3 regions of the Methylorubrum sp. GM97 genome follow, and region 1 is predicted to be linked to each of the others. Evidence: predicted binding sites of a transcription regulator. Region 1 holds the regulator's gene; each other region holds the start of a gene.
The links. Region 1 encodes LexA, which represses DNA repair genes until DNA is damaged. Its sites were predicted from a motif close to TGTTCNNNNTGTGTTCNG; they were not measured.
Positions count from the first base shown of each region.

Region 1 (9,393 bases):
CGGCGGCGTCACCCGCCCGAGCCCGGCGGCACTCCTCAACGCGGCGCATGCGGTTCGCAACCGCGATATCCTGAAGAGCTTGGCCGGCGGTGACGACCGGCTGCTGCGGGCCGTGCTCTTGCTGCTCGAAGAGAACGGGCACCGGGTGCTCGGCGTCCACGAGGTCGCGCCCGACCTGCTCGGTCGCCTCGGCAGGCTCGGCCGGGTAGAACCGGATTCCGACGCGACCCTCTCGATCGCCTCGGGTCGTGCCATGCTCGGCGCCCTGAGCCCGTTCGATGTCGGGCAGGCCGCCGTAGTGGCGGGCGAGCGCGTCATCGCCGTCGAGGGCCCCGAGGGCACGGACCGCATGCTGGCCCGCGCCCGTGCGCTCAACCGCAAGCCGTTCGGCCGCGGCACGCCCGCAAAGGGGACCGTGCTCGTCAAGCTGCCGAAGCTCGGCCAGGATCTGCGGATCGATCTGCCGGCCATCGGCCCGCGCACCGTGCGCCGCGCCGCGGAGGCCGGCTGCGCCGGCATCGCCATCGGCGCCGGCCATACCCTGGTGATCGATCGGGAGGCGACGGTGGCGGCTGCGGATGCGGCGGGCCTGTTCCTGATCGGCGTGGAGGTCGCCCCGTGACGCATCGGCGGATCTGGCTCGTGGCGGGCGAGGATTCCGGCGACCAGCTCGGCGCCAAGCTGATCCGGGCCCTGCGGGCACTCTCGCCCGAGCCTCTGACGCTCGGCGGCGTCGGCGGAGAGGCGATGGAGGCGGAAGGCTTCCGCTCGCTCTTCCCGATCGATGACGTCGCGGTGATGGGCTATCTGCCCGTGCTCGCCCGCGCCCGTACCCTGCTGCGGCGCATCCGCGAGACGGTCGACGACGTCGTGGCGGGCCGGCCCGACGTGCTCGTCATCATTGACAGCCCCGGTTTCACCCACGCCGTCGCGACCCGCGTGCGCAAGCGCCTGCCGGATCTGCCGATCATCGATTACGTCTCGCCGAGCGTGTGGGCGTGGCGGCCGTGGCGGGCCAAGGGCATGGTGCCCTTCATCGACCACGTGCTCGCCCTCCTCCCCTTCGAACCGGACGCGCATCGCCGCCTCGGCGGGCCGCCCTGCTCGTATGTCGGCCACCCGCTGATCGAGCGTCTGGCCGAGCTGCGCCCCTCCCCCGACGAGGCCGCGATCCGCGAGGGGCGCCCCCCGGTCCTCGCCGTGCTGCCGGGCTCGCGCCGCTCGGAGATCGAGCGGTTGATGCCGGTCTTCGGGCAGGCGACCGCCAACCTCGCCCGACGGGTCGGCCCCTTCGAGATCGAGCTGCCGGCGGTGAGCCGTCACCGCGCCCTGATCGAACGACTCGCCGCCGCGTGGGAGCGGCATCCACGGATCGTCCATGGGGAGGCCGACAAGTACGCGACCTTCCGCCGGGCGCGGGCCGCGCTCGCGGCCTCCGGCACCGTGACGCTCGAACTCGCGCTCGCCGGCGTGCCGATGGTGGTGGCCTACAAGGTATCGCGGGTCGAGGAAGTCATCGCCCGACGGCTCATCCAAGTGCCGACGATCGTGCTGCCGAACCTGATCCTGTCCGAGAACGCTATGCCGGAATTCGTGCAGGCCGATTGCACGCCGGAGCGGCTCGCCGAAACGCTGGCACCGCTCCTTGCGGGCGGCCCCGCCCGCCGCACGCAACTCGACGCGCTGGCCCGCATCGATGGCCGAATGCGGCTGCCCGGCGACGAGGAACCGAGCCGGGCGGCGGCCCGGATCGTCTTGGAGGCACGGCGGGCGGCATGAGCGAGGAAGCAACGCCGAGGATCGCGATCTACGTCGATGCCGACGCCTGCCCGGTGAAGGACGAGGTGTACCGCGTCGCCGGGCGCTACGGCCTCCACGTCTTCGTCGTCTCGAACAGCTTCCTGAACCTGCCGCGCGAGCCCTGGATCGAACGGGTCGTCGTCGGGGACAAGTTCGATGCGGCCGACGACTGGATCGCCGAGCGGGCGAGCCGGGGCGCTATCGTGATCACGGCCGACGTGCCGCTCGCGAGCCGATGCGTGAAGGCCGGAGCGGTCGCGCTCGCGCCGAACGGAAAGGCCTTCACGGAATCGTCGGTCGGTCTCGCGCTCGCGACCCGCAACCTGATGCAGGATCTGCGCGAGGCCGGCGCGATCACCGGCGGTCCGAGGCCGTTCTCACCGAAGGACCGCTCGGCCTTTCTCGGCGCCCTGGATCGCGTGGTCATGCGCCTGAAGCGCGATCTCAAGCTCTGACATCGTGTGCCTCCGGACCGCTGGGTCCGGAGGCGCCCTTTAGAGCATCGTCCTGGATATCGGATCCAGGACGATGCTCTAGGCTTCTGTTTTGCATCATCTTTTTCCGAAAGCCGGAGGCCGCCTTTCGGGATGATGCTCCAGCTCAGCTCCGCTGGCCGATCGGCGTGTAGTCGCGGCGGTCCGGGCCGATATAGAGCTGGCGCGGGCGGCCGATCTTCTGGGACGGGTCCTCGATCATCTCGGCCCACTGCGCGATCCAGCCGACGGTGCGGGCGAGCGCGAACAGCACCGTGAACATCGAGGTCGGGAAGCCGAGCGCCTTGAGGGTGATGCCCGAGTAGAAGTCGATGTTCGGGTAGAGCTTCTTCTCGATGAAGTACTCGTCCTCGAGGGCGATCTTCTCGAGCTGGACGGCGACCTCCAGCAAGTCGTCCTTGATCCCGAGTTCGTTCAGAACCTCGTGGGTCGTCTTCTGCATGATACGCGCACGCGGGTCGTAGTTCTTGTAGACCCGGTGGCCGAAGCCCATCAGGCGGAAGGGATCGTTCTTGTCCTTCGCCTTGGCGACGTATTTCTGCACGTTCTCGGGATGCCCGATCTCCATGAGCATCTTGAGCGCCGCTTCGTTCGCGCCGCCATGGGCCGGGCCCCACAGGCAGGCGATGCCGGCCGCGATGCAGGCAAACGGGTTGGCGCCCGAGGAGCCGGCCAGACGCACCGTCGAGGTCGAGGCGTTCTGCTCGTGGTCGGCGTGCAGGATGAAAATCTTGTCCAGCGCGCGGGCGTAGATCGGGTTGACGACGTATTCCTCGCACGGAACCGCGAAGCACATCCGCAGGAAGTTCGACGTGTAGTCGAGGTCGTTCTTCGGATACACGAAGGGCTGGCCAATCGTGTACTTGTAGGCCATCGCCGCCAGCGTCGGCATCTTTGCGATCATGCGCAGCGAGGCGATCATCCGCTGCGACTCGTCCGAGATGTCGGTCGAGTCATGATAGAAGGCCGAGAGCGCGCCGACGCAGGCCACCATCACCGCCATCGGGTGCGCGTCGCGGCGGAAACCCTGGAAGAAGCGGTTCATCTGGTCGTGCACCATGGTGTGGCGCGTGACCCGGTAGTCGAAATCCGCCTTCTGGGCCGAGCTGGGCAGCTCGCCGAACAGCATCAGGTAGGCGGTCTCGAGGAAGTCGCCGTTCTCGGCGAGCTGCTCGATCGGGTAGCCGCGATAGAGCAGCACGCCCTCGTCGCCGTCGATATAAGTGATCTTCGACTCGCAGGAGGCGGTCGAGGTGAAGCCCGGATCGAAGGTGAACTTGCCGGTCTGGGCGTAGAGCTTGCCGATATCGACCACGTCGGGGCCGATCGTTCCAGTCTTGATGGGCAATTCGACGTTTTTGTCGCCCACGATGATGGTGCTGGCGGAAGCGCTCATGGGATCGCGGACCCTCTCCTGCGACGGGAACAGCACTGGACCGGAAGGCAACGCCTCCCGCCCCGTTGTGGCGCCGCAGCAGAGCACTGCGCCCGCTCACTGAAGCACCGGGTTAGCGGATCGGTCGGCGCCCAGCAACGGTGGGCTGCTCCCGGCCTCTTCGCATATGCGAAAAACAGGCTGGATCTGTCACTCCGCGAACGGGATGAAATCGGATCCGGCCCGTTCGCTCATCCAGCTCTCGACGATTTCGAACGCTCTGCAAGAGCGAAGATGACGCTGAAACACGCGTCCAGGCAAGACTTTCCCGCCCTCGCCCCGACGATGGGCCGCCGTCGCAAGGTCAGGCTGTCATTCGCGCTGGATTGTCATTCGTGGCGCCACGAAGCCCATCAGCGCGCCGAGACGGCACGCGGTGCACCAGCTGAGCCGATGCACCCGGATGTTCTCTGCGGGGATCCGTCGCGTGGCCGTCTCAGGCCGGCAGGCGATCCCGGAGGCGGGCAAGCGCCTCGTCGCGGCCGAGCACGGCCAGGACGTCGAAGACCGGCGGCGAGGTGGCGCGCCCCGTGAGCGCCGCCCGGAGGGGCTGAGCGACCTGGCCGAGCTTGACCCCCTGACTGTCGGCGAACTGGCGCACCGCAGCCTCCGTCGTCGCCGCGTTCCAGTCCGGGAGAGCTTCGAGCGCCGGCAGGAGCGCGCGCAGCCGCTCGGGCGCGTCCCCCGCAAGCAGGGCCTCGGCCTTGGCGTCGAGGGCAAGCGGACGCGCGGCGTAGAGGTAGTAGGCGCTGTCGAGGAGTTCGACGAGCGTCTTGGCGCGCTCCTTCAGGCCGGGCATCGCCGATACGAGCTTCTCGCGCAGATCCGGCGTCAGCGCGGTCGGCAGGCCGCGCTCGGGGCCGCGGGCCGGCAGGATCGCGTCGATCGCATCCACCAGCACGGAATCGGCGCTGCCGCGGATGTAGAGCCCGTTGAGGCTTTCCAGCTTCGTGAAGTCGAACCGCGCCGCCGAGCGGCCGATCGCCTTCAGGTCGAAGGCGGCGATCATCTCCTCGGTGGAGAACACTTCCTGATCGCCGTGGCTCCAGCCGAGCCGCACGAGGTAGTTGCGCAGGGCCGCCGGGAGATAGCCGCGGTCGCGGTACTCCTCGACGCCGAGCGCGCCGTGGCGCTTCGACAGCTTGGCGCCGTCCGCCCCGTGGATGAGCGGGATATGCGCCATCGCCGGCACGTCCCAGCCGAGCGCCCGGTAGATCTGGCTCTGGCGCGCGGCGTTGGTGAGGTGGTCGTCGCCGCGGATCACCTGCGTGACGCCCATGTCGTGGTCGTCCACCACGACGGCGAGCATGTAGGTCGGCGTACCGTCGGAGCGCAGCAGCACGAGGTCGTCGAGATCGCGGTTGGCCCAGGTGACACGGCCCTGCACGGCGTCCTCGACCACGGTCTCGCCCTCGCTCGGCGCGCGCAGGCGGATCACCGGCTTCACGCCCGCCGGCGCCTCGGACGGGTCGCGGTCGCGCCAGCGGCCGTCGTAGCGCGGGGCGCGGCCCTCGGCGCGGGCGGTCTCGCGCATCTGCGTCAGCTCTTCCGCACTGGCATAGCAGTGATAGGCGTTGCCCGAGGCGAGCAGGCTCTCGGCGACCTCGCGGTGCCGCTCGGCGCGGGCGAACTGGTAGATCACCTCCCCGTCCCAATCGAGGCCGAGCCAGCGCATCCCGTCGAGGATCGCGTCGATCGCCCCTTGCGTCGAGCGCTCCCGGTCGGTGTCCTCGATGCGCAGCAGCATCCGCCCGCCGAAGCGGCGGGCGTAGAGCCAATTGAACAGAGCCGTGCGCGCTCCCCCGATATGCAGGAAGCCCGTGGGTGAAGGCGCAAAGCGCGTGACGACCGGTGACGACATCGGCGGCTGGGAGGCTTCTTCAAAAAGTGCGGGATGGCGCGCGTGCGGCTGCGGCCGGTCTCGGCGGGCGTGTAGCACGAGCGAGCCGATGCGTTAAGAATTCGTCATGGCTGCCCATCGCGCGGGCATCGCAGGTCTCCGAGCGCGGCGGGGTAGAGGCAGGGCACATGGCAGGGGGCGGCGGCAGGGCGATGCGCGGGGCCGTTCCGGCCCTCCTCGCCGGTCGCCTCCCCGCCCCCGCGCAGCTCTGGCAGGCCGCGCGCGACGGCTTGCGCGGCAGCGTCGCCCGCGAAGCCGAGCAGCGGCGGTTGTTTCCCTGGCTCGCCGTCGCCTTCGGGGCCGGCATTCTCGTCTTCTTCACGGCGACCGATGGAGAGCCTTCCCTCGCCGCGCCGCTGATCGCGGCGGGGCTCTGCCTTTCGGTGACGCCGCTGCTGCGGGCGCGCCCAGTGGCGCTCGCGCTGATGCTCGGCCTCGCCGCCGTCTTCCTCGGCTTCGCGGCAGGCGTCTGGCGGGTCGCCTCCGTCGCGGGGCCGGTGCTGACCCGCGTGACCATCGCGCCGCTTGTCGGCCTCGTTGAAGGGCTCGATGAGCGCGAGGGCGGCGCGCGGCTGATCGTGCGCGTCGAGCGGTTCGGCGATCTCAATGCGGAAAGCCGCCCGCGCCGGGTGCGGGTCTCCTACCGTGCCGCGCAGGCCGTGCGGCCGGGTGACGCCATCCGCGCCACCGCCCGCCTCTTGCCGCCGCCGGAGGCGGTGCGGCCGGGCGGCTACGACTTTGCGCGCGACGCTTACTTTCGCGGGATCGGCGCCGTGGGCTCGCTGGTCGGCAAGGTCGAGGTCGGGCCGCCGGCCGAGCCTCTGGCCCTGTCGCTGCGGTTGACCGCCGCCATCGACGCGGCGCGCAATGCCTTCACCCGCCGCATCACCGACGCGATCGGCGGACAGGCCGGCGCGGTGGCGGCGGCCCTCGTCACCGGAAAGCGCGGACTGATCTCCAACGAGACCAACGACGTGCTGCGCGCGGCGGGGATTTACCACGTCGTCTCGATCTCCGGGCTCCACATGGTGCTCGCCGCGGGCGTCGTATTCTGGCTGGTGAGGGCCGGGCTCGCCCTGGTGCCGATGCTGGCCCTCGCCTGGCCCATCAAGAAGATCGCGGCGGGGACGGCGATGCTGGGCGTGACCGCCTATTGCGCCTTCTCCGGCTGGGACGTCGCCGCCGAGCGCGCGCTGATCATGACGCTGGTGATGCTCGGCGCGATTCTCGTCGATCGCCCGGCGCTCAGTCTCCGCAACCTCGCCCTCGCGGCGATCCTGGCGCTCGCCCGCGAGCCGGAGGCGCTGCTGGGTCCGAGTTTCCAGATGTCGTTCGGCGCGGTCGCCGGCCTCATCGCCTGTGCGCCGCTCATCGACGGGCGGGTTTTCCGAACCCACAGTTCGTCGCGGATCGCGCGGTCCGCGTCCTGGGTGGCGAAGGCGGTGGTCGGAACGCTGGCCACGACGCTGGTGGCGCAACTCGCCACCGCGCCATTCGCGACCTACCACTTCCAGACCGTGCAGCCCTTCGGCCTCGTCGGCAACGCGCTGACGCTGCCGCTCGTCTCGCTCGCGGTGATGCCCGCGGCGGTACTCGGAATGCTGGCCTACCCCTTCGCCCTCGACCGTCCGGTCTGGTGGCTGATGGGGCTCGCGGTGCGCGGCATGCTCGACATCTCCGCCTGGATCGCCGGGTTCGGGCAAGCCAACGTCGTGCTGCCCGCGTTCGGAACGGGCGCCCTGATGCTGCTCGCCGCCGCCCTGCTGCTGGCGACACTTCCCGTGTCGCGGCTGCGTCTCCTCGCCCTCGTGCCGGCGGGGCTCGGTATTGCCCTCGCCGCGAGCCCGATCCGCTACGACATTTATATCGACCGGGACGGGGCCGGCGCCGCGGTCCGCGGCAAGGACGGGCGCCTCGTGGTTCTCGGACGCCCGCCCGGCTTCGTGCTCGAACAATGGTTGAAGGCCGATGGCGACGGGCGCCCTCCGGAGGCCGCCACTGGCGCCGCCGGGCCGCGCTGCGACCGGATCGGCTGCACCCTCACGGCGATGGACGGGCGCGCCGTCGCTCTCGTCATGGACAAGCGTGCCTTCGCGGAGGATTGCGCCCGGGCCGACATCCTCATCACCCGACTGCGTGCCCCGCCGGGCTGCGCCGCACCGCTGATCGCCGACCGGACGTTCCTGGCGGTGCGGGGCGCCACGGCGATCCGCCTCGGAACGGAAGGGCCTGAAATCGTCACCGCCCGCGGGGCCGATCAGCCGAAGCCCTGGCAACCCCGGCCTGCCAGCGCGGCGACGCCGGCAATTGAGGCGGGCCCCCAACCTTCCAATGATCCAAGTGCGGCGGATCCATCAGACCCGCCGCCCTCCGAAAATCCTCAGTAACGGCGCACGAGGCTCACGAGCTTGCCCTGGATGCGCACCCGATCGGGCCCGAGCACGCGGGTCTCGTATGCCGGGTTGGCAGCTTCCAGCGCGATCGACGAGCCGCGGCGGCGAAGGCGCTTGAGGGTCGCCTCCTCGTCGTCGATCAGCGCGACGATGATGTCGCCATTGTTGGCGGTCTCCTGTTTGTGGATCACCACGAGGTCGCCATCGAGAATGCCGGCCTCGATCATCGAATCGCCGCGCACTTCCAGCGCGTAATGCTCTCCACCAGACAGGAAGTCGGGGGACATCGAAATCGAATGGCTCTGGCTCTCGATCGCCGAGATCGGCACGCCGGCAGCGATCCGGCCCATCACCGGCACCATCACCGATTGGCCCTTGCCGTCATGGGCCTGAAGCATGGGAGGCTTCGGCGCGGCGGGCTTGGCCGAAAGACCGCCCTCGACCACGCTCGGCGTGAAGCGACGCGGCTCGGACGATGCGGGCTTGGCCGCCGGCATGTCGGGCATGCGCAGGATCTCGATCGCCCGCGCCCGGTTCGGCAGACGGCGGAGAAACCCGCGCTCTTCCAGCGCCATGATCAGGCGGTGGATGCCGGATTTGGATTTCAGGTCGAGCGCGTCCTTCATTTCGTCGAAGGACGGCGGCACACCGCTCTCCTGCATCCTCTGCTGGATGAACTGGAGCAGTTCGAGTTGCTTGCGGGTCAGCATGCGGCACCTGCTGTCGACCGCGGGCCGGGGGCGCCGCAGAATCGTTGAAAACAAAGCACGAACAGCCTAGACGTTCCTCTCCTGTTCCGCAAGCATCCCTCCGGAAGCGACAGAGGCGGCGGAGCTGTCGCCCCGCCGCCTCTCACGTCGTGCCGTGCCTCGGGATCAGGCCGGGATCACATCCACGATCTCGTAGGTGTCGGGGTCGATGATGACGATGTCGTCCCCGACGAGAATGAACTGCAGGCCGCGATAGGCCGGCACGACCGAGAGGATCGCCGGAGGCAGCGGGTGCAGCGAGACCGAGCGCGGGATCGCCGTGCCGACGCGGACGGCGAAGTTGACGTTCGTGACGGCGCGAACGCTGGAACGGGAGATCGACTGGCGGAACTCAGTGCGCTGCGTCGAGCTCAGGTTCCTCGAGGCGCCCCGTGCCTCGACGGCCGTGCCGCGACCACCGCGCTCGCCGCGTTCACCCGCAGCATCTCGGCCGCCGCGCTCGCCCGGCCCGTCACGGCCATCCCGTCCACCGCGCTCGCCCGCGCCGCTGCGGTCGGGCTGCCCGGACTCGCGGTTGCCGCGCTCGCTCGGCTGCTCGGCGCGGGCCGGGCCGCCCTCGCGCCCGCCACGGGCGCCCGGCTCTCCCGCCTCGCCGCCGCGT
Region 1 covers NZ_AP025942.1:5,231,591-5,240,983, forward strand. Annotated here, with positions in the region: gene MSPGM_RS24225 (LpxI family protein) at 1-622, shown strand, start outside; gene lpxB (lipid-A-disaccharide synthase) at 619-1,779, shown strand; gene MSPGM_RS24235 (YaiI/YqxD family protein) at 1,776-2,255, shown strand; gene gltA (citrate synthase) at 2,401-3,690, opposite strand; gene gltX (glutamate--tRNA ligase) at 4,166-5,590, opposite strand; gene MSPGM_RS24250 (ComEC/Rec2 family competence protein) at 5,758-8,016, shown strand; gene lexA (transcriptional repressor LexA) at 8,010-8,732, opposite strand; gene MSPGM_RS24260 (DUF1236 domain-containing protein) at 8,898-9,393, opposite strand, start outside.

Region 2 (9,393 bases), 590 kb from region 1:
ATCCCGGCCTGCGTATGGCCGCCGAGCGCCGTGGCGTTCGCCTCGTTCCGGTCGCCTGCGACGCGGACGGGCTTGATCCGGACGCGCTCCTGGAGTGCTGCAAGGCCGAGCGGCCGCGGGCCTTGTACTTAGTGCCGACGCTCGACAACCCGACGACCGCGACTCTGCCGACGGCGCGGCGCGAGCGGATTGCCGAGGTCGCGCGCTTGCACGGCGTCGTGATCATCGAGGACGACGCCTACGGCGCGCTGCCGCCCGACGCTCCGGCTCCCATCGCCGCCATGGCCGGCGACATCACGTGGCACATCGCGACGCTGTCCAAGTGCGTCAGCCCAGGCCTGCGTATCGCCTACGTCGCCGTACCGGGGACGAACGAGTCGGTTCGGCTCGCCGCCGAGCTGCGGGCCATAAACATGATGGCCTCGCCGCTCACGGCCGCGCTAGCCTCGCAGTGGATCGTGGAAGACGAGCTCGATGCGGTCGTCGCGTCCATTCGGCAGGAGAACGGCCGCCGGCAGGCCGTCGCGCACGAGACCTTGCAGGGTCTCGACGTGCAGGCCCATTCCTGCGGGCACCACCTCTGGCTCCGGCTTCCCGAACCGTGGCGTCGCGGCGAGTTCGGGGCGCACGCGCGTCAGCTCGGGCTGTCGGTCATCCTGAGCGACGCCTTCGCGGTGGGACCGGCACCCGAGGCCATTCGCGTTTCCTTGGGCGCGGCGCCGGATGCCGAGACCTTGCGGTACGGCTTGAGCCTGCTCGCGACGCTCCTAGCGCATTCGCCCGGCGCGATCTCCACGGTCGTCTGACGTGCCTGACGTTGCGAGCCCGGCCGGGGAGCGAGAAGACTCCGTCAAACCTTGGCGTGAATTCACTTGGCTTCGACGGACCAGGGTCCCGGCCACCTTCTTCGGGATGGTCCTGGGGTTGTGCGGCTTAGGAAACGGCTGGCGCGCCGCCGCGCGCCTAGGGCTTGCGCCCGCCTGGATAGGCGAGGCGCTCTCCCTCCTCGGCGTGGCAGTCTGGGCGGCATGGCTGGCCCTCTATGCCTCTCGGTGGCTGAACGACCGGAAGACGGTACTCTTCGAGGCGCGTGACCCGACGTCCTCGTTCTTCGCCTCTTTGGCGCCCGTCGCCACGATGATCGCCAGCGTTGGCCTTGCGCCGCACTGGCCGGACGTCGCCTGGGTGATGGCTTTGGCAGGGCTTGCCGGGGCGACCCTCTCCGCCGTCTGGGGCGTGGGCGGCCTTTGGATGGGCGACCGCGCCTTCGAGGCGACGACGCCGATCCTCTACATGCCCACTGTCGGCGGGGGATTCGTGGCGGCCATCACCTGCGCCGCCTTCGGCATGAAGGAGGTCGGTCTGCTCTTCTTCGGCGCCGGCCTCCTGTCATGGCTCACGTTGGAGTCGGTCGTCATTCACAGGCTGATCCTGCAGACCCTGCCCGTGCCGCTTCGCGCCTCGCTCGGGCTTCACTTGGCTCCGCCCGCGGTGGCCTGCGTCGCCTACCTGGCGGTCACGGACGGGCCGCCCGACCAGCTTGCGCAGATCCTCTTCGGCTACGCCCTGCTGCATGCTTTGGTCATGGTTCGGCTGGTTCCCTGGTTGCGCCAGCAGCCGTTCTCACCAGCGGCCTGGGCCTACACGTTCGGCGTCTCGGCCCTTCCGCTCGCCGCGTTGCGATTGACGGAACGCGGCTTGGAAGGGCCGAGCGCGTCCCTCGCAGTTCCGCTATTCGTCACGGCCAACCTGATCATCGGCTGGATCGCTCTGAGGACTTTGGGCCTGCTGCTGCGCGGCAAGCTCTTGCCTGTCCGACCTCTGTGAAGGCGGACGGATAACTACGATTGACGTTGGTTCACGTGATCGAACGGGTGACGCGCGCCTTCCGTCTTCCCCCACTCAGCCAGCCCGTCATGCTGCTGGCGCTGGCCTTCCTCGTCACAGCCTGCTCAGATGATAGCCAGGAGCGTCGCCGTTCCTTGGGCGACGCCCCGAGCTTCGGCGACTTCATGCGGGTGGCCGACGCGGGTCGGGGCGCCCGCTTGTTTGGCCAGTGCGCCGCCTGTCACACGGTCAGGATGGGAGCCGGCGACCGAAACGGACCCGGTCTCTACGACGTGGTTGGCAAGCCCGTTGCGAGCAGGAGCCGACGCTTCGGCTACACAGGGGCCCTCCGGTCGGCGGGCGGCGTCTGGACGCCGGAGAGGTTGAACGCTTGGCTTGCCGCTCCTGCGAAGTTCGCGCCGGGCACCAGTATGAGTTTTCGCGGAGTTCCCGACCCGCTCGACCGGGCGGACATCGTTGCATATATGCAAGCGCAGTCGGTTGAGGCCGGAGGTGCTGAGGCGCTCTCCTCGCGGCCTTGATCATCTCCTTCCGACTTCCCCGGTGTCGGGATGTACGTCCAGTCATGTCGGGAGACGAAGCGGACCATGCATTCGCCGGGGCTCGCTCTGCCGCTGAGGTTCCGCGAAAATGATCAGCGCCGCAGCGAGGTAGACAGCGGCGACATCCTCGACGTGCCCCCACATGCGACCGGAGGCCGTGTGCGAGGCCGGTCCCCGAACCGACCGGCTTATAGCGTGCCGGCAAGCGCACCCGCCACACCGGTCAATGCATCGTGCCCGTCCGTGTCCGCGGAGGTATCGCTACGGTGCAAGGCTCCGGAGTTGGCCGATGTTCCAGCCAGCCAACAATGGGTGTTCACGCAGTATCCGGGATGGTCTCGGTCGAGGAGAAAATTGCTCTGGGATCCGCGGCCGCCGCCTTCGATGAGTAACGCGTCCCACATGCGAAACAGGAGGTTTCCCGTCCCGCTTCTCGTGCCCTACCGGACAAAACGTGAGTACCGCCCAGGGGATCGATGGTTCGGATGGACCGTTATGAGCCGTCTCGTCAATCCACCAAGCTAGCTGTTCAGAATGCCGTTTGCATCTAGCATATCCGCTTTCTGTGGCGAAGCAGACATTGGAAAGCCTCGGGCTCAATGTCCGCAAGGGTTGAGGAGTTCGCACCCCGCTTGTTCAGCTGTGTGCCAATTTCGTTCTCTAATGGGTCAATGGGCGGCAGCTCGATCCAGAGCGTTCGACGCTTTCGGGTGCCTGCGTTCTCTACGTGCTCGTGCGGCACTTGATGGGGTCAGCTGGGTGCAAAGCGGCTCGGTTGAAAGCGCAGTCGGCGCAAGGCCGCATGCTACAGAATCGGCGCCATCTTCTGCTCCCTCCCTCGGGCGTCGCTCCCGCTCGGGAGCTCGGTTCGGCCTCCTGTCCGGTGATGTCAGCCGCTACGCAGGTCGGAACTCGGTGCCCTGCCGCAGCATCGCGTGCATGATGATCGCTAGCCGGCGCGCGAGCGCGATGCGAGCCTTGCGCATCGTCGAGCGCTTCGCGATGGCCAGAGCCCAAGCCTTCAGCTTCAGGGGCTGCCTGCAGCGCGTCAGCATCACGTTGGCGGCTTCGTACAACAACGTTCTGACCCGCCGGTCGCCGCACTTCGAGATGCTGCCGGTGTAGTCGACCTCGCCCGACTGGTAACGCCGTGGGACGAGCCCGAGATACGGCCCGACGTCGCGAGAGCGTTTGAAGCGTTCCGGATTATCGATGGCTGCCGTGAAGGCGAGCGCGGTGAGCTGACCGACGCCCGGGATCGTCATCAACCGCCGGCAGGCATCTGAGGCTCGGACCATCCGCTTGATATCTGCGTCGATGGCGGCGACAGCCGCCAGCACAGCAGTTCGCGCTCCGATCAGGCCGCGCATGGCGGCGGACAGTCCGGCGATCCCCTCGCTCGAACGCAGAGCCTGCTCGATGAAGACAGGGCTGAGCGCCCGCGGCAGCCGCACACCGAACACGACGGCAAGACCGCGGATCTGGTTCTCCAGCGTGACCCGCTGGCCGACCAGCTTCTTGCGTGCGATGATCAACGACCTCACAGCGTGTGCCGGCAGCGACTTCACGTGGACCGGCTTGAAGAAGCCGGTTCGTGCCAGGTGAGCGAGGCCGCGCGCATCGTTGCGGTCGGTCTTGTGCGTCGTAAGCGACTTCAAGGCTTGGTAAGCCTGCCGGCTCTCAACGCAGACGACCGGCACACCATGGTCGGCCAAGCCGTGGAACAGCATCGGAGCCATCCGGCCTGTCTCGAACACAACCCGACGACAGGCGGGCGCCTTCGCGAGTTCCTGCGCGATGTCGGCAGGCGCAGAGGCCACCTTCGCCTGATGGGTAACTACTCCCTCGCGGTCGACCACGCAGACGTGCGTCTCCTCCATCGAGACATCCAGGCCAGCGAAATACTCCATGATCAGCCTCCTCTTCCGGCAGCGGAGCCGATCCTAGCGACTTCCGCAGAAGAGCTGCCGCCCATTACCCGATGTTGAAAAACTCGTGTCGGATTTGGATCGAGTGCTGAGCGGCCGCGCGCCGGTCCGGCGTAACTGGCGGCATGCCTAATTCGAATCCGACCATCGGCGAACTCTTTAAGGCCAAGGCCATCACCGACGAGCAGGTGAACGCGGCGGTAGAGGTGTAATTTTCGGATTTAGAATCGGGCATCTTTCCGATTACTGATGGATATATCGTCGATGTCGATGCGGCGGTTGTTCAGCATTTATGGGCCGGTCACGCCATCGCCAACGCGGAGTCGAGCCTTGGCCTGAAGCGTGTCGCCGTCCGCACCGCGATCTTGCTGGCGCGAGCGCAGAAGGCGTGAGGAAGATTGGCCGGTAAGCCTGAAGCAACCCGGCCACCCTATGCCGTCGGCCCCGCTATCAGCCGGCAGCCGTGATGCTCCTTCCCGAACTTGCGCCCGATCTGCTGCCGCCTGGGTCCGCCGAGTGGCGGAAAGCCTTCGACGCCCTGCGCCCCACCTCCTCACCGTGCGGCTATCTCGGCGCCACCGCCTGGGCGAACATCCACCAGGCCTGCACTAATTTCATCGAGCGCTTTGGCTCCGAGGCCGTACGCCTGGGCTGGACCGCGCCACAGATCTTCGGCGTCCACCCCCAGCACGGCACGCTCCACATCGACTGGTGCGGGGTGATGATCACCGGCGGGCATAAGGTGATCGGCAGTGAGCCGAGCCGGATCCAATTTGGCAATGTGAGCGGATACCGGAATACGGCCGGCGCACCGACCCGCATGCGGTCTGGGAATTCGCGGCCCGTCGCGAAGGGAAATAACCGAAGCCCCTGGCGACACGCGAGCCACGCACCTCGCGTACAGTTCGGTGCGCCTTGCAGCACCTCAGCGGACAGGACGATGTTCTCACCTTTGTGAATGAATTATATGTTCAGAATGCCAATGGTGGTCCCAGCAGTACGTTGCAGGGCAGGTGCCGTGGTTGGACTGTTGCTCATGGTTGCATTCGCATCGGGCGCCACGATGATGGCTTCGAGCGATCGTCACGCCAGCATTGTATGGGCAGGTCTCTCTGCGCTCGGGATCGCAATTTTCACCGTGGGCTTCGAGTGATGAGTGCTGCGTGTTTGCCCCGCGTCGTTGGCCGCGATGATGCAATCTCCGCCATCAGTTAGGAAACATCCTCATCAGGCCTGCGCGACCGGTAGCTCGTCCACCTGCGTCGTGTAGCATTGCGTGCGCATCTCAAACTTTTTCGTCCATGTGCGCCGCTGCTGCGCTAGCCTGGCCCGCGTCGGCACGACGCTGCCGCGGACGAAGCGGACGTTGCAAGCGTCCATTGCACCCATCACTCGTGTCGAGCGTTCGCGGTCGAACCGGCCGATCAGCGCCCGCTGCGAGGCCGCCAGCGGCACGAGGTCAACCGTCACCACGCCGGCCTTCGAGTAGCGCCAGGGTGGGCAGCCCTGCTCACGCCAAGTCCGCGCCACGCCGTGCAGCGCCGCCGGGATCAGAGCCAGCGTGTCGTTCGTCGCTTCCGGCAGCGTCACCACCGTCGAGATCGAGCGCATCGGCTCGCCGCGGTCGTGCTCGCTCGTGTGATAGAAGATCGTGATGTGGTTGGTACCGAGCCCTTCCCGCCGCAGCTTCTCGCCGAGCCGAGCCGAGCCGAGCCGAGCCGAGCCGAGCCGAGCCGAGCCGAGCCGAGCCGAGCCGAGCCGAGCCGAGCCGAGCCGAGCCGAGCCGCGTGCGCGGCGACCGCCTGCCCCAACTCGGCCCGCTCCGTCACCCGGCCGGAGAATGAGCGCGTCACAGCGCAGCTCTTGCGCCGGGCCGGCACGAGTTCAAGCCCGAGGCAGGACACGCGCGGCCACCTCCAATCCGGTCGCGCAGGCGTGCCTCGGCGCTGCTCATCGGCCTTGGCCAGCGCGGGAGATGTGCCAGCGGATGGTGAAGCGCACCACGCCCCAGACGTTGACCTCGGCCAGTTCCTCCAGTGCGTAGATGGGGAGTTCGGATTTATCGAAAGAGAGGTGCGCGCGGTTGCCTTCGACCACCATGCGCTTGATCGACATCTCGCCATCGACGGCCGCCACGACGACACTGCCGTGGCCGGGCTTCAGGCTGCGATCGACGCAGGCGAGATCGCCGTCGAAGATCCCAGCATCGCGCATCGAGTCGCCGGCAATGCGCCAGAGGAAGGTAGCCGGCGGGTTCGGCACGAGCCAGCGCGGCAGCTCGAGGGCGTTCTCGGGGAAGTCGTCGGCCGGTGAGGGAAAGCCCGCGCAGAGCGACGGCCCCATCCGCGGCACACGCACGGTGGAGAAGCCCTGGTCCGTTAGCTCATCGACCCGAAACAGGCTCACGCTGTGCTCTCCCTGGGGTCAGAACGAAAAGAGAACAAGCAGTCCGGCGGTTCCGGGTCAACGCGAGCGAAAACGTGACCGTGCCGCCCTGTGGAAAACGTGGACAACGCTTAATCGGGGCTTGGTGAGGGAAATCGGCTATGGCGATGAAGACGACCTTCCTCGTGCAGACCTTCGTGCTGAAGCGGAAGCGGCTGCTCCCAGGCGAACGGCAGGTCTCACCGACGAGCAGCGGTGCGATGAAGCGGGCGGAGGCGATGGCGACGCGCATGCCAGGGACGGCCGCCCTGCAGATCATGGCCGACGACGAGACGGGCGAACTAGAACGCGCGACGATCCTCGGCCAGTACGGCGACGTGCCTGACGATTTTGCCGAAAGCCTGCAGGCGGCCTGACCATGGAAAGGGTGCGGCGGGTCGGGGCCTACCTGCAGGTTCAGGACGGCGACGGCTGCCGCCACCTCCTGCGCGTCTCCAGCGTCCAGGCGGTCAGCGACACCGACCTGATGCACAACGAGACCTTCATCACTGCGGCGGGCAAGACGATCCGCTTGCCTCAGGCCCTCGACGAGATCCTGCCGCTGATCTCTCCCGGCGAGCGGTTTTCCGCCGAGGACAAGCCGGAGCCGTGGCCTTTCTGATCTGAGGCGACCGTACGGGAGATCTACGAGACCGTCGGGGAACAGGCTGCGGAGGCCGGCGCCAGCGATGACGACCGCATGGCCGAGGTACGGAAGCGGATGCTCGCGGCGGCGAGAGTCTGATACGAAAAACCCCGCCGCGGCTGAGCCGGGCGGGGCTGGGGCTGATGGGGAGTTCGGCGGGTCAGCTCTCAGCGCTGACCTTCCAACTGATGTTGCAGGATCGCGTCAGTAGAACATGAAGTCGGAGGCGTGAAGGGTCGGCGTGCCGTTCAAGAGAGCGAGCACAGACGGACCGGCTGCACCGGTGCCGTCCGCATCGTATAACAGATAGCCGCTATCTTTGTTGTAGAGCACCGTCGGCGCCGCCGAAGTGACATCAGGGCCTTCGATGAAGCTCACGCCAGTAACGAATTGGTTGACAGCGGTACCGATCCCGAAAGCGGTTGCGTTCAGCTGGATCTTATCCTCACCGGGCGTGAAGTCGAAGAAGAAGTGATCCGCCCCCACTGAAGTGGTCCGCCCTGAGGTATGGCTTTTGAGCCAGATGAGGACGGACAGATGGGAACGAAGCGGCACAAGCCGGAAGACGTGGTCGCCAAGCTGCGGCAGGTGGATGTTCTGGTCTCGCAGGGCCAGAGCGTGGCGGAGGCGATCCGGGCCATCGGCGTGACGGAAGTGACCTACTACCGCTGGCGCAAGGAGTACGGCGGCCTGAAGAGCGATCAGGTTCGACGGATGAAGGACCTGGAGGTTGAGAACCAGCGGCTGCGCAAGGCGATTGCGGATCTCACCCTCGACAAGCTGATCCTGCAGGAGGCCGCTCGGGGAAACTGACCAGCCCCGCGCGCCGACGCGCCTGCATCGCGCATGTCATGAACGTCCTAGACGTCTCCGAGCGCCGCGCCTGTCGGGCGCTCGGGCAGCATCGCTCGACGCAGCGCAAGGTGCCGCGGGGAAGAGAGGATGAGGCCGCGCTGACAGCCGACCTCGTGGAACTGGCTCGCCAGTACGGGCGCTACGGCTACCGGAAGATCGGTGCATTGCTGAAGGCGGCGGGCTGGTTCGTCAACGACAAGCGGGTCGAACGGATCTGGCGGCGCGAGGGGCTGAAGGTCCCGTCTCGGCAGCCCAAGCGCGGCCGCATCTGGGACGGGGATGGTTCCTGCCTGCGATTGCGGGCGGAGCGTCGCGATCACGTCTGGTCCTACGACTTTGTCGAAGCCCGCACGCACGAGGGCCGCAAGTTCCGGATGCTGAACGTGGTCGATGAGTTCACGCGGGAGTGCCTAGCGATCCGCGTCGCACGCAAGCTGAAGGCGGCGGACGTGATCGACGTGCTGTCCGACCTGTTCATCCTGCGCGGCGTGCCCAGCCATATCCGCTCGGACAACGGTCCGGAGTTCATCGCCAAGTCCGTGCAGGCCTGGATCACCGGTGTCGGCGCCAGAACAGCCTACATCGCACCCGGCTCGCCATGGGAGAACGGTTACGTCGAGAGCTTCAACGCACGACTACGGGACGAGCTTTTGAACGGTGAGATCTTCTACACGCTCAAGGAGGCGCAGATCGTGATCGAGAGTTGGCGTCTACACTACAACAGCGTGCGCCCGCACGCCTCGCTCGGCTACCGACCACCGGCCCCGGAGGTGTTCGTGCCGGCCTTCACCGCTTGGCCGGCTGCGCTCACTCGGTCGGCTCCGCCGGCCAAGCGACCCGTGGAGCAAAGGCCGACCCTGCACTAACTTAGAACTTGGACCACCGCGTGGGGGCCGATCACCGTGGGGTCGGTAGCCCTTCGTGGCTAAGGCATCAGCGTAGCGTTCAGCACTGCCGTCTGCGGAACAAGCCGCAGGTTCTCGGTTTCCTCACTGATCAAGCGAGGATGCATGCACGACGACAGCGCTCAAGATGTCAGCCCCGCCCGCAACCGTCGGGGCTGGTTAGCTCCTGCCCTGATCGGCTCGGCAGCTGCCCTTGGGATCACGGCGCTCTACTCGGCCGCGAAGGCGCGTGAGGCGGAGGATCG
Region 2 covers NZ_AP025942.1:348,172-357,564, reverse strand. Annotated here, with positions in the region: gene MSPGM_RS01705 (PLP-dependent aminotransferase family protein) at 1-806, shown strand, start outside; gene tehA (dicarboxylate transporter/tellurite-resistance protein TehA) at 808-1,827, shown strand; gene MSPGM_RS01695 (c-type cytochrome) at 1,917-2,369, shown strand; gene MSPGM_RS01690 (IS110 family transposase) at 3,287-4,300, opposite strand; partial or broken gene MSPGM_RS01685 (hypothetical protein) at 4,444-4,710, shown strand; partial or broken gene MSPGM_RS01680 (hypothetical protein) at 4,785-5,179, shown strand; partial or broken gene MSPGM_RS01675 (DUF4113 domain-containing protein) at 5,546-6,222, opposite strand; gene MSPGM_RS01670 (LexA family protein) at 6,269-6,724, opposite strand; gene MSPGM_RS01665 (hypothetical protein) at 6,865-7,119, shown strand; gene MSPGM_RS01660 (hypothetical protein) at 7,122-7,364, shown strand; gene MSPGM_RS01655 (hypothetical protein) at 7,593-7,874, opposite strand; one part of gene MSPGM_RS01650 (IS3-like element ISMex5 family transposase) at 7,926-8,190, shown strand; one part of gene MSPGM_RS01650 (IS3-like element ISMex5 family transposase) at 8,190-9,109, shown strand; gene MSPGM_RS01645 (alpha/beta fold hydrolase) at 9,254-9,393, shown strand, end outside.
Region 2: MSPGM_RS01670 (LexA family protein) is a predicted target of LexA. The motif match lies at 6,744-6,761, and genes of this name have one in related genera.

Region 3 (9,393 bases), 120 kb from region 1:
GGCCGCTGGCGCATCAGTACGATCCCGGCGACGACGATCGCCCCCCGTTGCCCACCCGCTCCAGCGCTGCGCAGGGCCGGGCCCCCAGAGTGGTGAGGGTCTCGCGCAGGAAGGCGAGGGGGTGGGCGCGCAGGCTAAGGCCGTTGGCGCAGTAATCGGCGACGACCTCTCCGCCCGCGCTCATCGCCGGCAGCGATACGGCGGGCTCCGCCGTCTGCGCCGGCTCGGCCTGTATCGGTGCGGACAGGGCGGCGAAGAGGGGGAGGGGATCGGGCCGCAGGGCCTTGACCGCCCAGGCGGCCTCGCGCCGGTTGAGGCCGAGCGAGCGGAACGCGTCGGCCCGCACGAGGCAGGTCAGGCTGGCTGCCGGGATGCCGGCCCGGTCCGCCAGTTCGGGCAGGGAGGCGAAGGGGCGCCCGCCGCGTGCCGCCACGAGGCGCTGCCCATCCCGTTCGGCCAAGCCGCTCGCGAGGCGTAGCCCCAGGCGCACCGCGAACAGTTTGCGGCCCGAGCCAAGCGATTCCAGGGTGCAGTCCCACTGCGAGAAATTCACGTCGAGCGGGCGGACCTCGACGCCGTGGGCGCGGGCGTCGCGCACGATCTGGGCGGGGGCGTAGAAGCCCATCGGCTGCGCGTTCAGCAGCGCGGCGCAGAAGACGTCGGGATGGTGGCACTTCATCCACGAGGAGGCATAGGCCAGGAGCGCGAAGGAGGCGGCGTGGCTCTCGGGGAAGCCGTAGGACCCGAAGCCCTCGAGCTGCTTGAAGGTGCGCTCGGCAAAATCGCGGGCATAGCCGTTGGCGACCATGCCCTCGACGAGGCGGTTCTGGAAGCGGTGGACGCCGCCCGTGAACTTGAAGGTCGCCATGGAGCGGCGCAGCTCGTCGGCCTCCGTCGCCGAGAAGCCGGCGCCGACCATCGCCACCTGCATCGCCTGCTCCTGGAACAGCGGCACGCCGAGCGTCTTCTCCAGCACCGCCTTCAACTCGGGCGTCGGGTAGGTCACCTCTTCGAGGCCCTCGCGGCGGCGCAGATAGGGGTGGACCATGTCGCCCTGGATCGGACCAGGGCGCACGATCGCGACCTCAATGACGAGGTCGTAGAACTCTTTCGGCTTCATCCGCGGCAGCATCGCCATCTGCGCGCGGCTCTCGATCTGGAAGACGCCGAGGGTGTCGGCGCGCCGGATCATCGCGAAGGTCGGCTCATCTTTTGAGGGGATCGAGGCGAGGTCGTGCGGATCGTTCTTGACCTCGGCCAGCAAATCGAAGGCGCGGCGCAGGCAGCCGAGCATGCCGAGCCCGAGCACATCGACCTTCATGAACTTGAGGGCGTCGATGTCGTCCTTGTCCCACTCGATGACCTGACGGTCGGCCATCGCCGCCGGCTCGACCGGTACCAACTCGTCGAGCCGGTCGAGGGTCAGCACGAAGCCGCCGGGATGCTGGGAGAGGTGGCGCGGCGTGCCGATCAGCTCGCGGGCGATCGCCAGCGTCAGGCGCAGGCGCCGGTCGTCGGGGTTGAGGTTGAGTTCGCGCAATTCGCGCTCGCCGACGCCCTCACTGCTCCAGGACCAGGTCATGCGGTTGAGCGCGCCGGTCACGTCCTCGGGCAGGCCCATCACCTTGCCGACCTCGCGCAAGGCGCCCCGCGAGCGGAAGCGGCTGACGATGGCGGTGAGCGCGGAGCGGTGGCGGCCGTAGGTCTGAAAGATCCACTGGATCACCTCCTCGCGGCGCTCGTGCTCGAAATCGACGTCGATGTCGGGCGGCTCGCGGCGCGCCTCCGAGACGAAGCGCTCGAACAGCAGGTTCTGCCGCGTCGGATCGATCGAGGTGATGCCGAGACAGAAGCAAACCGCGGAATTGGCCGCCGAGCCGCGCCCCTGGCACAGGATCTTTTCGCGATTGGCGAAGGCGACGATCGACTCGACCGTGAGGAAGTAGGGGGCGTAGGCCAGCCGCCCGATCAGGTCGAGTTCGTGGTGCAATTGGCGCGTCACCGCCTCCGGCACGCCGGCTGGATAGCGCCGTGCCGCGCCGGCCCAGGTCAGGACGTCCAGGCGTTCCTGCGGCGAGAGCCCGTCCTCGCGGCTTTCCGTCGGATAGGTGTAGGCGAGGTCGTCCAGCGAGAAGCGGCAGGCCGCCGCGACCTCGCCCGCCCGCGCCAGCGCCTCGGGGAAGCGCGCGAACAGGCGCGCGGTCTCGGCCGGGGGTTTGAGGAAGCGGTCGGCGTGGCGCTCCTTGGCAAACCCGGCCCGGTCGATGGTGAGCCCGAGCCGGATGCAGGTCACCACGTCCTGTAGGCGGCGCCGGCCCGCGACATGGTAGAGGATGTCGCCGGTGGCGACGGTGGGCACTCGCGCGGCGCGGGCGGCGGCGGCCAAAGCGTCGAGCCGGTCGGCGTCGTCGGGCCGGAAGCGGCGCGTCAGCGCGCAGGACGCGCGGGCGCCGAACAAGCCCTTGAAGCGGGCGAGGTCGTTCGGAAGCGCCGGTCCCGGCTGCTCGGCGAGCAAAATTGCAAAAAACCCCTCCTGCCACTCTTCGAGATCGCGCCATGTCAGGCGGCAGCGGCCCTTGCCGCCCCTGGCCTTGCCCAGGCTGAGCAGGCGGCAGAGCCGGCCGTAGGCGGCCCGGTCGGTGGGGTAGACGAGCAGCGGCGAAGACAGATCGTCGAGGTCGAGCCGGCAGCCGACGACGAGGCGCACGCCCGTGACCTTCGCCGCCTGATGCGCGCGGACCATTCCGGCCAGCGAGCCGTGATCGGTGACGCCAAGCGCCGGGATGCCGAGCAAGCTCGCTGCGGAAAAAAGCTCCTCCGGGCTCGAGGCGCCGCGCAGGAAAGAGAAATGCGTTGTGACCTGAAGCTCCGGCGTGCTCATGCTGAGTTGCATCGCTTCCGACCAAGGTCAGACGCGATGCGTCCGGCGGACGCCCGCCGCCCCGCAGTCGCGGTGGCGACCCGCAATGGATCATCGCGGGTCGGTGTCACGCCTCGCCGAGCCCGTGCAGCCACCAGCGCCCGTTCGCCTGCATCGGGCCGTCGCGGAACAGCCAGAAGCGCTCGCCCGCCTCCGTCTCCACCCGATAATAGTCGCGGGTGAGTTCGGATTCCGCGTCCGCCACCCACCATTCGCCGAGGATCCGCTCCGGCCCGTCGGCCCGTGCGATCAGGTGGCGGGTGTTGCGCCAGACGAAGAACAGCGGCGGCGCATCGGGGATCTCGGCCATCGCCATGACCGGCTCCGGCGGCGCCAGAAGGCGAGCCGGGCGCGGCAGGTCCGTGGGCCAGAGCGCGCCGAGGGGGGCGGCCAGAGCCGACACGCGGCGCACCGCCCGCTCGGGCAGGTCGCTCTCCACGGGTGCCAGCCGGTAGACGCGGGCGGCGCCGAGGCGCACCAGCAGGGTATCGACCAGGGCGGCGAGATCCGGCGCCTGCGGGCCGGCGGCGAGATGGGAATTCTGGCGCTCGGCCAGGGGCTCGACCCGCGAGGCGGAGAGCACCGCTTCCTCGATGCCGAAGCCGGGATCGATCAGAGAGAGGCGCTCAGTGAGCAACCGGGCGAGGTGGGTGGCGTCGCGGCTCGGCCCCGCCGTGCCGATTCGGATCGCCTGATCGAGGCGATCGACGCGGACGAAGACGAGGTCGAGCCGGCGCGCCCCGAGGCCGCGCCGCTCCAGTTCCGGCACGAGCCGGGCGCAGAGGTCGGCGACGACCCGTTCCAGGCTCTCGCGGGCGCCGACCGGCTCGGCGAAGCGCAGGGCCACGCGCGGGGTCTCGGGGGCGGCGAGCGCCGTCAGCGGCTCCGGCGCGTGCCCAAGCGCCCGGTCGAGCCGGAACAGGATTTCGGCGCCGAAGCGCAGCCGCAAGGCCGCCCGCGGCTTGTCGCTGAGTTGGCCGATGCGGGCGAGGCCGACATCCTGCAGCGCCCGCACGGCCTCGGCGCCGAGCCGCAACGCCGCCACCGGGAGGGGGGCCAGCACCGGCGCCGCGTCGCCCGGCGGCACGATGCCCCCTTCGCCGAAGCGGGCCAGCCCCCAGGCGCAGCCCGGCGTGTCGGCGAGCGCGAGCCGCGCCGTGATGCCCGTCCGCTCCAGGCGGGCGGAGAGATCGGCGAGCAGGGGCGCCTCGCCGCCATGGAGATGGGCGGCGCCGGTGATGTCGATCACCAGCCCATCGGGCGGGTCGAGGGCGACGATCGGCGCGTAGCGCTGGCACCACAGGCCGAGCCGCGCCAGGGCCGCCGCATCCGCCTCGGGATCGGCGGGGACGAGGTGCAGGCCCGGCACCAGCGCCCCGGCATGGGCCGCGCTCATCCCCGGCCGCAGGCCGAGGCGGCGGGCGGCGGCGTCCACGCCGGCCAGAAGGCGCCGGGCACCGTCCTGCGCCACGGTGGCAAGGGGCTCATCCGGCGGCGCGGTGCTGGACCCGCTCCGGCGCAGCCGGTCGGTCGGCCAGGACGGCAGGTACAGCGAGACGACCCTGCGCATCGCAAGCCTCCACGATCCAAGCCCCCGGCGCCCCACCGCGGCAGCGCTGCAAGTCGAGCCGCCAGCGCGGCCGGCCCATTCGACGGTTCGTTCCTTCCGAAGGGGCGGGCGCCACCCGCCAGCGGGTTCGCGCGGCGCTGGGCTCCGGCTCGACGGCCTCCCCCGCGCAGAGGCGGTGGACGACGAGCGCGGTGACGCCCGAGCCCTCCGCCGCGAGCTGGAGCCGGCGGGAGGGGGTGAGCGTCATGCGGGTCAATTCGCCGACGACGCCGGCCAGCCCCCGATGGCGCAGGCCCTCCTCCATGGCGGGCAGCACCTCGGCATCCCGCCACGTCTCGCAATAGACCACCCGGTCGGGATGCAGCCCGACCCGGGCGAGCGCGGGAGCGAACAGATCGCGGCTGTGCAGGCACCACAGCACCGGCCCGTCGAGCCGGGCGAGGATGCCGCCGGCAAACAGCACGGCGCTAGCGGCGTAGCGCCCGCGCGGGCCGCCCTCATGGATCTGGTGGAGCGCCCCGAGGGCCAGCCCGCCACCGGGCAGAGCCGCGTCGAGCCCCGTCACCCCGAAGGGGAGGGCGCGCGAATCCGCCGGTTCGCTGCCGGCCCCGGTGCGGTCCGTCAGGCGGCGAAGCGCATCCAGCGTCGGCACGTCGGGAGATCGGGGAGGGGCATGGGTGCGGGTTCAGGGGCTCGGGAGGGTGTCGCTCAGAACAAACAGTGAACGCACCTGAGCTGTAACCCGTCAACCGCCCTCGCGTTGCCATCCCTGTTGAAAATGCGGATTTTATTCCGACCAAACCCTTGACCCCGGATTGATGGAGTCGGCGACGCATCAAGCCCTGCACGCAAAGCGGGTGCGACGGCTTATCTCACGCAAAAGCGCATGCCGACCCGACTTGAGCGCAACAAATCCAGGCGCTGTTGCCCATGAACGACAGACGTTTGCCCCCACCGTTCTATCGTATTGTCTGCCGGGGACTTTGCCGGAGGTTATCGTATGGGATGCGCAATCTGCGTTTTTCCCGCGAGCCCTCTAGATTAATCAGGGTCATGAGTGACCAGTCATGAGTGACGCACGACCCACAGGCCGCCGGCCCGTCATTCTCGTCGTCGAGGATGAACCCGACGAGCGCTACCTCGCGGCCGAGCTGCTGGAGGAGAAGGGCTTCGAGGTCATCGAGGCCGAGACGGCCGAGCGTGCGCTCGACATCCTGCACCAGCGGGGCGACGGGATCGACGTCGTGTTCTCGGACGTGCGCACGCCGGGCACGATCGGCGGCTTCGAACTCGCACGGATCATCGGCGTGACGTGGCCGCGTATCCGCCTGCTGCTGACCTCGGGCGACGCGGGCGACCAGCCGAGCGACCTGCGCGTCACCGCGACCTTCATGCCCAAGCCCTGGCGGGCCCCGGAAATCCTGACCTGGCTCGAAGAGGCCGCGGGGCTCAGGGAGCCGCCGGAAGGCTGAGCCGCGGCCAATTCATCGCGCCATCAGATGCCCCCTCTCCCCGCAGGCGAGGAGAGGGGGAAAAACAGCCTTACGCCGCCGCGACGGTCGCCTTCACGATCCGGTCCGGATCGCGCACGGGCTCGCCGCGCTTGATCGTGTCGACCACTTCCATGCCCTCGATCACCTTGCCCCACACCGTGTACTGGCGGTCGAGGAAGCGTGCGTCGGAAAAGCAGATGAAGAACTGCGAATTCGCCGAGTGCGGGAAGTTGGTGCGCGCCATCGAGCAGGTGCCGCGCACATGCGGCTCGGCGTTGAACTCGGCGTTGAGGTCGGGCAGCTCCGAGCCGCCCGAGCCGGTGCCGGTCGGGTCGCCGGTCTGGGCCATGAAGCCGTCGATGACGCGGTGGAACGGCACGCCGTTGTAGAAGCCCTGGGTCGTCAGCGTCTTGATCCGCTCGACGTGGTTGGGGGCGAGGTCGGCGCGCAGCGCGATGACGACGCGGCCCTTGGTGGTCTCCAGGACGATGGTCTCGTTCGTCTCTGCCATGAGTTAAATTCCCTGTCCTCTGGGTCCGTCGTAGATGAAGCGCAGCGCCAGGGGGCGCCCCGCGATGGCTCCGCCGAGAGCCGGTGTGACCCGGACCGGCGTGCAGCGGGCGATCGCGTCGCGCGTCGCCCGAATCAGGATGTCCCGGGCCCTCGTATCGCCCGGCGTGTTCGCAAACGGCGTCTTGGCGAAGGTGATCTGCGGCATGCCGATCACCGAGCCGTCCCGGCGCAGGGAGAGACGCGCCGTGATCTCCACGCGCTCGAACCGGCTGAGCCCTTCGGGCGCCTTCCAGCAGGCGGCGAGCGCCGGGTAGAGCGCCTTCAGGGTATCGGCCGGGGCCGCCGCCGTGTCACCGGCGGGCAGCGGCACATGCTGCGTACCCCGCAAGGTTTGGGGCAGGGTGCGCCAGGGTTCAATGCCGTCGAACGCATCGGCCCCGCCCGCCATGATCGGGACGAGGCAGGCCGCGAGGATGCAGACCCCGCGGCGCGATGGCCGGCGGGCCGCTATTGGCCGCCTCCGGCGAGCGTCATCTTCACGATCTTGTCGGGGTTCTGCACGGAGCCGTTATCGGCCTTGGAGCCCTTCTTGATCTTGTCGACCACGTCCATGCCCGAGGTGACGACGCCGACGACCGTGTAATTGTTGTTCAGGAAGTCCGCGTCGCCGAGGCAGATGAAGAACTGCGAGTTGGCCGAGTTCGGGCTGCCCGAGCGGGCCATGCCGACCGTGCCGCGCTTGAACGGCGCGGAGGAGAACTCGGCGGGAATGTTGGGCAGGGTGGAGCCGCCGGTGCCGTTGCCCTTGGGATCGCCGGTCTGGACCATGAAGCCGTCGATCACGCGGTGGAACTTCAGGCCGTCGTAGAAGCCCTGGCCGATCAGCGTCTTGAGCTGCTTGACGTGCTTGGGCGCGATCTCCGGGCGCAGCTCGATCGTGACCCGCCCGTCCTTGGTCTCGAGAAGCACGGTGTTCTCGCCGGCCCGCGCCGGGGCGGCGAAGAGCATGGCGGAGAGGGCGAGTCCGAGGACGGCGTGGCGGCGATTCATGCGGTCTAAAGCTCCGTGGTGGGGATCAGGATCGGGCGGAATCAGGATTTGGCGAAGCGGGCGGCAAGCCGCGCGGCGACGACCGACGGCACGAAGGGGGAGACGTCGCCGCCCATGGCCGCGATCTGGCGCACCAGGGTCGCGGTGATCGGGCGCACGCCGGTGGAGGCGGGCAGGAACACGGTCTGGACCTCGGGTGCCATCGCGCCGTTCATGCCGGCGAGCTGCATCTCGTAATCGAGGTCGGTGCCGTCGCGCAGCCCCCGGATGAACAGGCGCGCCCCGCAGCGCCGGGCGGCCGTGACGGCGAGGTCGTCGAAGGTGACGACGTCGAGGCTCGCGCCCTCGGCCGCGGCGAGCGGTTCGCAGGTCTCGCGCAGCAGGGCGGCGCGCTCCTCGGCCGTGAACAGCGGCGCCTTGCCCGGATGCACGCCGATGGCCAGCACCAGCCGCGGCACGAGGCGGCAGGCCTGTCGCACCACGTCGAGATGGCCGTTGGTGACCGGATCGAAGGAACCGGCGTAGAGCGCTGTACGGGTCGTCACGGGAACGGGCCTAGAGCATTTTCCCCGCAAACGGAACCGCCGCCAACAGAAACGGGCGCCCCGGAGGGCGCCCGCGCGAACGCGATGGGGTCGGGATCGAAGGCCCCGGCGGGAATGGAACGCTCCGCCGGCCTCCCCAGCCTCAGTACGTGCCGAACCCGAAGTTCAGGCCGACGCGGGCCAGAGCGCCCTCGGTGCGGGATTCGATGTTGTAGCCGACGCCGGGACCGCCCGTGCTGCGGATCAGCACCGTGCGGCTGCCGAGGTCGTAGCGCAGGTACTCGGCCTTGACCGTCATCTGCAGGGACCCCGTGAGATCCAGGAAGGAATTGGCCGGGATCGCGTACTCGATGCCGCCGCCATAGGCGTAGCCGGTCTCGAGCCCGGAGCGGGCGCCGGCATAGGTCACCGGCGTTCCCGTGCGGAAGACCGCGGCCAGCGTGGTGGTGCCGTAGGCGAAGCCGCCGGTGCCATAGACCAGGACGCGGTCGAAGGCGTAGCCGACACGGCCGCGCACGGTGCCGAGGAAGTCGAGGTCGGCGGCGTAGACGTTGCGCAGGACGTTCGGGTTGATGGCGGGGCGGAAGATCGTCTCGGTGCGGCTGCGCGCCAGATCGAGGTACTGCGCGTCGGTCTCGAAGCCGAAGACGAAGCCGGTGCCCGGCGTGAGCTGGAAGTTGTAGCCGGCCTGACCACCGAAGCTGAACCCGTCCTTCGGCAGGGCGACATTCGCGCGGCGCAGGTCGTTGGTCACGTTGGCCTGGAGCGCACCGATGCCGGTGGTCCGCAGCGTGTCGCTCTCGGTGTAGGCGTAGCCGCCGTTGGGACCGAAATAGGCGCCCGTCCAGGCAAAAACCGGGATCGGCGTGAAGACCGGCGCCTCGGCGCGGCGCGGCAGGTCGGCGGCCAGCGCAGTCCCGGAAAGGAGGATGCCCGCGAGGCCGGAGAGGATCAGGGAATTGCGCAAGGCTCGAACCGAAGGTGTGAGGAAAGCCGCACTTTCTCTACCGACGGTCGGGCCTGGAAACTATGATATAACGGCAACACCAATGTTACGGCAGCGATATAACGCCATTACTTCGGTTTAATACTGTAATTCCAAAAATAATCCTCGATCACAAAACTTTGATCGAGCCTTCTGCCGAGCTGCGGAAGGGGCCCGTTTCGCCCCCTCCGCAGCCCCTTCGATCAGACTGCCTCTTCGCCGTTCTCGTTCTCGTCCTCGCCCTCGATATGCTCCACCGAGACGACACGCTCGGCCTTGTCGGTGTTGAACACCGTCACGCCCTGCGAGGCGCGGCC
Region 3 covers NZ_AP025942.1:5,106,904-5,116,296, reverse strand. Annotated here, with positions in the region: partial or broken gene MSPGM_RS23720 (error-prone DNA polymerase) at 1-2,881, opposite strand, end outside; gene MSPGM_RS23715 (DUF6504 family protein) at 2,988-4,490, opposite strand; gene MSPGM_RS23710 (ImuA family protein) at 4,405-5,142, opposite strand; gene MSPGM_RS23705 (response regulator) at 5,558-5,962, shown strand; gene MSPGM_RS23700 (peptidylprolyl isomerase) at 6,033-6,494, opposite strand; gene MSPGM_RS23695 (hypothetical protein) at 6,498-6,944, opposite strand; gene MSPGM_RS23690 (peptidylprolyl isomerase) at 7,004-7,546, opposite strand; gene coaD (pantetheine-phosphate adenylyltransferase) at 7,588-8,091, opposite strand; gene MSPGM_RS23680 (outer membrane protein) at 8,234-9,058, opposite strand; gene gyrA (DNA gyrase subunit A) at 9,280-9,393, opposite strand, start outside.
Region 3: MSPGM_RS23710 (ImuA family protein) is a predicted target of LexA. The motif match lies at 5,200-5,217, and genes of this name have one in related genera.